Linked DNA regions of Lichenicola cladoniae. The protein of the gene in region 1 interacts with the protein of each later gene in a pairwise test. Links are inferred from orthologs where the notes say so. Each region holds a gene or a part of one and is shown on either strand. Other genes may lie near its edges.

What was found.
Region 2: the proteins of HN018_RS08565 (region 1) and HN018_RS10620 interact in binary tests that used the Escherichia coli proteins (3 or more experiments, as listed by UniProt). The link is inferred for Lichenicola cladoniae from one-to-one orthologs.

What each region holds. Positions count from the first base shown.
Region 1 is NZ_CP053708.1:1,849,926-1,852,844, reverse strand. It holds HN018_RS08565 (P-II family nitrogen regulator), read left to right. Parts: upstream 1-1,250; coding sequence 1,251-1,589; downstream 1,590-2,919. Other genes in the region: glnA (type I glutamate--ammonia ligase), read left to right, coding at 1,751-2,919; HN018_RS08570 (aminotransferase), read right to left, coding at 1-1,097. UniProt on the Escherichia coli protein: P-II indirectly controls the transcription of the glutamine synthetase gene (glnA). P-II prevents NR-II-catalyzed conversion of NR-I to NR-I-phosphate, the transcriptional activator of GlnA. When P-II is uridylylated to P-II-UMP, these events are reversed.
Region 2 is NZ_CP053708.1:2,283,589-2,291,060, reverse strand. What follows is about bases 2,268-5,266. They hold HN018_RS10620 (two-component system sensor histidine kinase NtrB), read right to left. Parts: upstream 4,348-5,266; coding sequence 3,187-4,347; downstream 2,268-3,186. Other genes in these bases: dusB (tRNA dihydrouridine synthase DusB), read right to left, coding at 4,344-5,266; ntrC (nitrogen regulation protein NR(I)), read right to left, coding at 2,268-3,124. In the rest of the region: HN018_RS10630 (sensor histidine kinase NtrY-like), read right to left, coding at 1-1,650; more of ntrC, read right to left, coding at 1,676-2,267; more of dusB, read right to left, coding at 5,267-5,396; HN018_RS10610 (bifunctional 2-C-methyl-D-erythritol 4-phosphate cytidylyltransferase/2-C-methyl-D-erythritol 2,4-cyclodiphosphate synthase), read left to right, coding at 5,633-6,784; HN018_RS10605 (nitroreductase family protein), read right to left, coding at 6,833-7,435.

The sequences.
Region 1 (2,919 bases):
GCGAACCGGACATAGTGATCGGGTGCATCGGGCTGGTCGTAGAAGGCCGAGACCGGGATCGCGGTGACGCCTGCCGCCTCGGTCAGATGTTCGCAGAACGCCACGTCGTTGCCGGTGAAGCCCAGCCCGCGGAAGTCGGCGATCAGGAAATAGCTGCCGTGCGACGGCAGCACCGAGAAGCCGATCTCCTCCAGCCCCGCCGCCAGCAGGTCGCGCTTGCCCTGGAGCTCGCTGGCCAGCGCGCCGAAATAGGCATCGTCCTTGTCGAGTCCCAGGGCCACAGCGCGCTGCAGGTTCGGGGGCGTGGTGAAGGTGAGGTTCTGGTGCGCCTTGGCGACCACGGACGCGAGATGGGCTGCCGCCGTGACGTAGCCGACCTTCCAGCCGGTCAGGGAGAAGCTCTTGCCGGCGCTGCCGATCCGCAGGCAGCGCTCGCGCATGCCCGGCAGCGTCATCAACGGCGTATGGCGGGCACCGTCGAAGGTCAGGTGCTCGTACACCTCGTCGCACACCGCATAGGCATCGTGGCGCTGCAGCAGGCCGGCGATGAACGCCAGCTCCTCGGCATCGAACACCTTGCCGGCCGGGTTCATCGGGCTGTTGAGCAGGACCGCCTTGGTCCTGGGTCCGAACGCCGCTTCCAGCTCGGCCCGTGGCAGCACCCAGTCGGGCGGGGTGAGCCGGACCAGCCGGGGGATACCGCCCAGCAGCCGGACTGCAGGCACATAGGTGTCGTACAGCGGCTCGAACAGCACCACCTCGTCGCCGGGGTCGATCAGCGCGGCGAGGGTGGCGATCAGCGCCTCGGTGGCGCCGGACGTGACCACGATCTCGGTCACCGGATCGACGTCGAGGCCATAGAAGCGACTATTCGCGCGCGCCACCGCCTGCTTCAGCTCGGGCAGGCCGGTCATCGGCGGATACTGGTTGCGATTGTCGAGCAGCGCATCCGCGGCGGCCTGCACGATATCCGCCGGGCCCTCGGTATCCGGGAAGCCCTGGCCGAGATTGATCGCGCCATGTTTCACCGCAAGGGCAGACATGACGGTGAAGATCGTCGTGCGCGCCTCGGAAAGCTGGCTGTTCAGGGGTTTCATGCAAATGGGCCTCGGCATCGGGTCGGCACCGATCATGGCGCAAAGCGGCGGCGACCGCGATTGCCGCGACCCGCGCCCCGTGCGAACGTGCCATGACCAGGGCGGGCGCCGATAGCGGGCGCCGGAAACGCGCCGTGACGAAGAAGGGCGGTCATGAAAAAGATCGAGGCCATCATCAAGCCGTTCAAGCTTGATGAGGTGAAGGAGGCGCTGCACGAGATCGGGTTGCAGGGGATCACCGTCACCGAGGCGAAGGGGTTTGGCCGCCAGAAGGGCCATACCGAGCTGTATCGCGGCGCCGAATACGTGGTCGATTTCCTGCCCAAGGTAAAAATCGAGGTGGTCTGCGACGACCGGATCGCCGAACGCGCCGTCGAGGCGATCGTCGAGGCGGCCCGCACCGGCCGCATCGGCGACGGCAAGATCTTCGTCTCCAGCCTTGAGGAGGTGGTGCGCATCCGCACCGGCGAACGCGGCGAGGATGCGATCTAACTGATTTCCCGGTTCAGGCGGATCCCCTCGCCTCGTTCCGCTGAACGACTTCATCCAGGCCCACCCGGACCACGCGATCCAGTCACGGTCCGGCACCAACCAGTTTCTCGAAGCGAGCCGGCCGCACCATGCGGCTGTCCCAAACAGCAGAGTGTCAACGGATGGCCAAGAAATCTTCTCATTCCGGTGCGGAGCCCACGCCCCTCTCCAGCAACGTCGCCAAGGTGATGGAGCTGTTGCAGGAGCATTCGGTCGAGTATGTCGACCTGCGGTTCACCGACCCCAAGGGCAAGTGGCACCACACCACCCAGCATGTCTCGACCATCGAGGAAGACGTGTTCCGTGACGGCTTCATGTTCGACGGATCGTCGATCGCCGGCTGGAAGGCGATCAACGAGAGCGACATGATCCTGATGCCGGATCCCGACAGCGCGGTGATGGACCCGTTCTCGGCCAAGCCGCAGATGATCCTGTTCTGCGACATCATCGAGCCCTCGACCGGCCAGCTCTACAACCGCGACCCGCGCGGCACCTGCAAGCTCGCCGAGCAGTACCTGAAATCGACCGGCATCGGCGACACCGCGTTCTTTGGCCCCGAGGCCGAGTTCTTCATCTTCGACAGCGTGAAGTTCGGCGTCGGCCCGAACTACTCCTCCTACCAGCTCGACAGCATCGAAGGCCCCGGCGCCTCGCTGAAGGACTACCCGGAAGGCAACATGGGCCATCGCCCGACCGTCAAGGGCGGCTACTTCCCGGTGGCCCCGGTCGACAGCGAGAACGATTTGCGCGCCGAGATGCTTTCGACGATGGGCGAGATGGGCCTGCCGATCGAGAAGCACCATCACGAGGTGGCGCAGTCGCAGCACGAGCTCGGCACCAAGTTCACCACGCTGCTCAAGGCAGCCGACTACATGCAGATCTACAAATACTGCGTGCACAACGTCGCGCACTCGTACGGCAAGACGGCGACCTTCATGCCGAAGCCGGTGTTCGGCGACAACGGCTCCGGCATGCACGTGCACCAGTCGATCTGGAAGGACGGCAAGCCGGTCATGGCCGGCAACGGCTATGCCGACCTGTCCGACACGGCGCTCTATTATATCGGCGGCATCATCAAGCACGCCAAGGCGCTGAACGCCTTCACCAACCCGTCGACCAACTCCTACAAGCGCCTGATCCCGGGCTTCGAGGCGCCGGTGCTGCTCGCCTATTCGGCGCGCAACCGCTCCGCCTCCTGCCGCATCCCGTATGCGACCAGCCCGAAGGCGAAGCGCATCGAGGTCCGGTTCCCGGATGCGACCGCCAACCCGTATCTCGCCTTCTCGGCGAT
Region 2 (7,472 bases), 440 kb from region 1 along the record:
GGTGTCGACGCACTGGCTGAATGTGTCCGGGTCGGAAGCGATTTCGCGCAGGAACCGCCGCTTCAGCCGCTCGGCCGACAACTGGATCGGGGTCAGCGGGTTCTTGATCTCGTGCGCGATCCGCCGTGCCACATCGGCCCATGCGGCCTTCCGCTGCGCCGACTGCAGCTCGGTGATGTCGTCGAACGTCACCACGTAGCCCTCGGTCACCGCGCCGCGCATCTCCGGGCCGATCCGCACCAGCAGCGTTCGCCGGCTCGACAGCGCGCCGTGCTGTACTTCCGCCGTCTGCGCCCGCTCCGGCTGCGCGGCGGCCAGGGTCAGCAGCGCGGCGAACTCGGGGACGATATCCGCAAGCCGGTGCCCGACCGCGTCCATGAGTTCGGTCTCCAGCAAGGCACTCGCTGTCAGGTTGGGCAGCTCGACACGCTGGTCGGCATCCAGGCCGATCACCCCGGCCGACACCCCGGACAGCACCGCCTCGGTGAAGCGCCGCCGCTCGTTGATCTGGCTGTACGCGGACATGAGTTCGCGCCGCTGCGACGAGAGCTGGTCGGTCATCCGGTTGAAGGCACGCGACAGCCCGGCAACCTCGTCGTCGCGATCGGCTTCCGGGACCCTGACCGCGAGGTCACCGCCGCGCACCCGTTCGGCCGCCAGGATCAGCAGTCCGACCGGCCGGGCGATCTGGTTGGCAAGCACCAGGCCGAACAGCACCGCCGCCGCCAGCACCAGCAGTGCCACCAGCGCGAAGATCATGATGAAGGTGATCTGCAGCACGGACCGGTTCTTGTCGAGCCGGTTGTAGTCGGCCACCACGCTCTGGGTGTGGTGCATGTGCTCGAGAATGACGGAGTCGACCGGCCGGGAAATCACCAGCATCAGCGCCGGGTTGGGCGCCTCGCCGATCCCGATCACCGCACTCACGGTCTGGCCGTCCGGACTATCGAGGATCGCCACGTCGCCTGACCGGGCCAGCATGGTCGCCGCGGCCGGCGGCACCGCGACGCCGAGGCCGCCCAGCAGTCCGGCCGATACCACCACCTGGTTGGTGTGCGGGTCGTAGATGGCGGCCTCGTTGAGACTGCGCGAGTTCTTCTCGTCGACCAGGACCTGCCCCAGCGTCCGCGGGTCGATATATTGCAGTTCCCCGGCCTGCCCGAGATCGTTCGCCATCGCGATCGCATCGGCCCGGATGTTGTTGTTGTGCTCCTGCAGGTAGCCCTGGCTGGCGGCCACCGCCTCGTCGAGCGCCGTGCGGACCCGGTCGCTGAACCAGATCTGGATCCCCAGATGGAAGAACACGCCGGCGAACACGCCGACCACGATGGTTGGCGCGACCGCCACGACGCTGAACAGCATCACCAGCCGCACATGCAGCTTGGCGCCGGCGAGCCCGCTCCGCCGGTCGGACGCCACCCGTGCCAGCCGCACCACGAGTGCGGCCGCCAGCAGCAGCAGCGCCACCAGGTTGCAGATGAACAGCCCGACCTCGACATGCGGCCGGTGGGTCAGGGACATGCCCCGCGACAGGACCGCGAAGGTGGCGACGCCCAGGGCCAGGGCCGTCGCCGCGATGGTCAGTGTCGCCACCTTTCCGAGCAGGATATCGACCAGGCGTGGCCCGGCGTGCCAGCTGCGCGAAAACAATGTCGTCACGGCGCCCGGTCGTTCCTCAGCCAATGCCGCGCACGACCGGGATCTCCAGATCCCTGATCTTCTTGCGCAGCGTGTTGCGATTGAGCCCGAGCATCGCGGCCGCCTTGATCTGGTTGCCCTTGGTCGAGGCCAGGGTCATCTGGATCAACGGCCGCTCCACCTCGGCGATCACCCGGTCGTAGATGTCGCGCATCGGCATGCCGTCATGGCTCGCCGCCAGGTACTGGCGGATGTGCCGCTCGACCGCCGAGGCCAGTTTCTCCTGCTCGTTGGAGGTCACCGCCGGGTCGTTGTGCATCGAGTTCTCCTCGAGCTCGATGCTGATGACATCGCCGCTGATCACTTCCTGCGGATACAGGGCCGCCAGCCGGCGCATCAGGTTCTCGAGCTCGCGGACATTGCCGGGCCAGCGATGCGACTGCAGCCGCTCGATCGCCTCGTCGGAAAGGCTCTTCGCCGGCAGGCCGCTCTGCTGCACCTTGTCCAGGAAGTGCCGGGCCAGGGTGGCGATGTCCTCGGCGCGCTCACGCAGCGGCGGCAGCCGGATCGGCACCACGTTCAGCCGGTAGAACAGATCCTCGCGGAATGCGCCTGTCCGGATAAGCTGGCGGAGGTCGCGATGGGTCGCGGCGATGATGCGTACGTTCGCCTTGATCGGTTGCCGCCCGCCAACAGTGGTGAACTCGCCTTCCTGCAGCACCCGCAGCAGGCGCGTCTGTGCCTCTGGCGGCATGTCGCCGATCTCGTCGAGGAACAGGGTGCCGCCCGCAGCCTGCTCGAAGCGGCCCTGGTTGCGATTGGTAGCGCCGGTGAAGGCGCCGCGCTCATGCCCGAACAACTCGCTCTCGATCAACTCGCGCGGGATCGCCGCCATGTTGATGGCGACGAACGGACCGCCGCGACGGCGGCCGTAATCGTGCAGGGCGCGCGCCACCAGCTCCTTGCCGGTGCCGCTCTCGCCGCTGATCATCACGGTCAGGTCGGCGGTCGTGAGGCGTGCGATGATCCGGTAGATGTCCTGCATCGCGCCCGACCGGCCGATCAGCGGCATGCGCTCGTCGGAGTCGGGCGGGAGGCTGGTATCCACCGATGGCGGCTGTGGGGCCGCGAGCGCGCGTCCGACGACCGACAGCAGCTCCTTCAGGTCGAACGGCTTGGGCAGATACTCGAATGCGCCGCGCTGGGCCGCCTTCACCGCGGTCATCAGTGTCGATTGCGCGCTCATCACCACGATCCGCAGCTCTGGCCGGATCCGCTTGATCCGCGGGATCAGGTCCAGGCCGTTCTCGTCCGGCATCACCACGTCGGTGATGACCAGATCGCCCTCCCCATCCTCGACCCAGCGCCAGAGGGTCGCGGCATTGCCGGTCGTACGCACCTGGTATCCCGACCGCCCGAGTGCCTGCGTCAGGACGGTCCTGATCGAGCGGTCGTCGTCGGCCACGAGAACGGTTGGCAAGGTCATTGGGTTACCGGACACTTCTTAAAAGGTCGCTCGCGCGACGAAAATGGGACGTTGCCGCCGCTTTACTGCTCGCCTTCGTCCTCGACCAGGACCGGCAGGTGCAGCAGGACGTCGGTGCGGCCGGGGCGGCTCTCGATCTCGATCAGGCCACCATGATCGCCGATGATCTTGGCCGCCAGCGCCAGCCCGAGGCCGGTTCCGGTGACCTTGGTGGTCAGGAACGGCTCGAACAGATGCGGCCGGATCGATTCTGAAATACCGGGCCCGCTGTCGCGCACCGTCACCATCAGGGGTAGATGCATGCGCTGGTCGGAACCCGGAACTGCCAGCCGGACACTATGGCGATAGGCGGTGCACAGCGTGATCTCGCCGCTGCCGGTATCCGCCGTAATCGCCTCGGCCGCGTTCTTCACCAGGTTGAGCAGCACCTGGACCAGCTGGTCGCGATTGCCCCAGACCGGCGGCAGCGACGGATCGTAATTCTCGATAAAGCGGATATGCGCGGCGAACCCGCGCTGGGCCAGCAGCCGCACATGCTCCAGCACGCGATGGATGTTGACCGGACGCCGCTCGATCGGCTTCTCGCTGAACATTTCCATCCGCTCGACCAGCGCGCGAATGCGATCGGCCTCCTCGCGGATCAGCACCGCCAGCTCGCGGTCGTTCTCGACCACCGTGCTTTCCAGCAACTGGGCCGCGCCGCGTATTCCGGAGAGCGGGTTCTTGACCTCGTGCGCCAGAATCGCCGCCATGCCGGACACGCTGCGGGCGGCGTTGCGGAAGGTCATCTGCCGGTCGAGCGCTCGCGCGGCGGACGAGTCATGGAGCGTCAGCAGCACGAATTCAGGAGAGTCGCTGGCCGGCGCGCCTTGCACGGTAATCCCCGCCCGGCTGAGACGCGGACCTTCGAGGGTCAACTCGTGTTCGACGATGGTGGCACCGGTCGACCTGACCTGCTCGATCAGCTGGAACAGCGGGTGGTCGCCGGGCAGCAGGTCCGCCATGCCGAGCAATCGCAGCTGCGATTTGGACATGCCGAAAAACGGTTCCGCGGCGCTGTTGGCATACCGGATGCTGTCCGAGCCATCGAGCATCAGCACCGGCACCGGCAGGCAATCCAGTATCGCCGCCGCGTCCGGTGCCAGCGTGGCCGTCGCCGGCCTTGACGCTGCACGGTGCGCGACGGCCACGGTGCTCGACGCCTTGAAGGTGGTGGTCCTCATGCGGCCAGATCCTGCAAGCTCGGCTCGCGCCGGTCGCGTCCGGCGCCGGCGGCGATCTGGCGATCGTAGAAGGCCTCGATCGCCGCGACCGCCTCGACGGTATCCTCGATCCGGTTGAAGGCGGCGCGGAACTGGGCCGACTGCGGCAGCGCCGCCGAATACCAGGACACATGTTTGCGGGCGAGCCGAAGCCCGGGATAGGTGCCGAAATGGCTGAGCATCGCCTGGTAGTGCTGCAGCACGATCGCCTTTTCGGCCGCCAGGTCCGGATCGGGCACCACGCGGCCGGTGGTGAGCGCCTGTGCGACCTGGGCCGGAAACCAGGGTCGGCCATAGCAGCCGCGGCCGATCATCACGCCATCGGCACCGGACTGGCGCAGCGCCTCGCGCGCATCCTCCAGCGTCAGGATGTCGCCATTCACGATCACCGGCAGGCGAACGCTCTCCTTGACCTGGCGCACGAAGTTCCAGTCGGCGTGACCGGTATAGAATTGCTGGCGCGTGCGCCCATGCACGCTGACCATCCTGATGCCGCACTCCTGCGCGATCACCGCCAGCCGCGGCGCGTTCAGGCTGGCATGGTCCCATCCCATCCGCATCTTCAGCGTCACGGGTACATCCACTGCCTTTACAGTCGCCTCAAGCAGCCGTGCCGCCAGGATCTCGTCACGCATCAGCGCCGAGCCGGCCTGCTGTCCGACGGCGACTTTCTTCGCCGGGCACCCGAAATTGATGTCGATGATGTTGGCGCCCAGATCGACCGCGATCCGTGCCGCCTGAGCCATCGCCTCCGGCTCGCAGCCGGCGAGCTGCACCGCATTCGGGCCCTCGTCGAGCGTCTCGGCCATGCGCAGCGTGGCGGAGTTCTCGTGCACCATCGCCCAGGAGGCGATCATCTCCGACACCACCAGCCCGGCACCAAGCGATCGTGCCAGCCGGCGGAACGGCAAATCGGTCACGCCGGACATCGGCGCCAGAATCACCGGCGTCTCGATGACGACGCCGCCCAGGTCTATCGGCTTCAGCAGACTGTCCCCGCGTTCGCTCACCGGCCACACGCCGCCACTGGCCACAGCCGATGCAGAAACGGTGCGTGCGATGCAGTCATCCGACCCGGATTCATTTGGAGTGCCCATGATTTGGGCAAAATACGCTCAGGGACGTATCGGTGCAATCGTTCCTCTCACGGCGCGACACACGCTGCGGACACCTTCCGGACCACGGACGGCCCCGTGGATGCGGACGCCATATTGACCAAAGCGGCCCCCCACCGCATTCCTCCGCCATGCGTATAGCCGCCCTCCTCCTTGCCGCCGGAAACGGACGCCGATACGGCACCGGCACGCCGAAGCAATTCGTTGCGCTCGGCCGCCGGCCCGTCATTCGTCACGCCGCCGAAGCCCTGCTTCCGCATGTGTCCTACCTCCAGCCGGTCGGCGACGCGGGGCTGCTCGCCGATGCGCTGCACGGCCTGTCGGTTGCCGAAGCGATCCCGGGCGGCAGCACCCGACAGGAAAGCGTGCTGATCGGGCTCGAGGCCCTCGCCGCGCTGCCGGTGCATCTGCGGCCGGAGCTGGTGCTGGTCCATGACGGCGCCCGCCCCTACGTCCCGGCTTCGTTGATCGAGCGGGTGATCGCGGCGCTTGCCACCCATGTCGGGGCCATACCGGGCGTCGCGGTCGCAGATACGCTGAAGCGCGCCCGTGACGGTGCGGTCGTCGAGACCGTGCGCCGGGACGAGCTGTTTCGCGCCCAGACCCCGCAGGGGTTCCGCTTCGACCTGCTCCTCGACCTGCACCGGGCGGCCGCCAGAAGCAGTGCCCTGGGGGCTACCGACGATTCGGCCCTGCTCGAGCAGGCCGGCCACTTGGTCGCGCTGGTCGCCGGCAGCGAGGACAATATCAAGCTCACCTACGAGGAGGATCTGATGCGACTGGAGCGGTTGATCGGACCCGCCCTGCTGCCGCGCACTGGCAGCGGCTTCGACGTCCATGCCTTCGAGGCAGGACGCCCACTGATCCTCTGCGGCATCACGGTGCCGTTCGAGCGCGGGCTGGCCGGCCATTCCGACGCGGATGTCGGCATCCATGCGCTCTGCGACGCGATCTACGGAGCCCTCGCGGAGGGCGATATCGGCCGCCACTTCCCACCCAGCGAGAACACCTGGAAGGACGCCGACAGCGCCCGCTTCCTGGTCCATGCCGGCGAACGCATCGCCGCCCGCGGCGGGGTCCTGGTGAACGCGGACGTCACCCTGATCTGCGAGCGGCCCAAGATCGGGCCGTACTCGGAGGTGATGCGCCAACGCCTGGCCGACCTGCTCAAGGTCGAGATCGGGCGGATCTCGGTCAAGGCGACCACCACCGAGCGGCTGGGCTTCACCGGGCGCGGCGAAGGCATCGCGGCGCAGGCGTCGGCAACCGTACTGGTTCCTTAGAAACGAGGCCCGGGGCTTCGCCAGAGACGAAGCCCTCGGGACCCCGGATCAGGCGTCGTTGCGGAAGCGGCCTTCCATGACGAACTGCCCGATCGGGTTGCGGCCGTTCGGCTCTTCGCGGGACTGCATCGCTTCCGGCAGCAGCCCCTTGTCGCCACGGCGGCCGATCGCTATCGATGCCTCGATCCGGTAGCCCTGCGGCACCTGCAACTGCGCGAACGCCGTGTCCATGTCGAAGCCGACCATGGCATGCGCGGCCCAGCCCGACAGCGACGCCTGCAGGGCAAGGTAGGCCCAGCCGGCACCCGCATCGTAAGAATGGCTGTGCGATGGGATCTCACGATCCTTGCCGGGCGGCAGCATCGTGGATTTCGACAGTGCCACGATGATCGCCGCGGCATCCTTGGCCCAGGACTGGTTGAACGGGTTCAGCAATCCGAAGAACCCGTCCCAGCTCGGCGTATCCCGACGTGCGTAGACGAATCGCCACGGCTGCGAGTTGTAGGATGACGGAGCCCAGCGCGCCGCCTCGAACAGCGTCATCAGCTCGGTCTCGGGAATCGCCTCTCCGGTGAAGCTCCGTGGCGACCAACGCTCCAGGAACTGCGCATCGATCGGATGATCGGCGACGCGGTCGTTGGCTTTGGTCATGTATTCTCTCCTTCAGGACCGCATCGGGAGCGGCTCG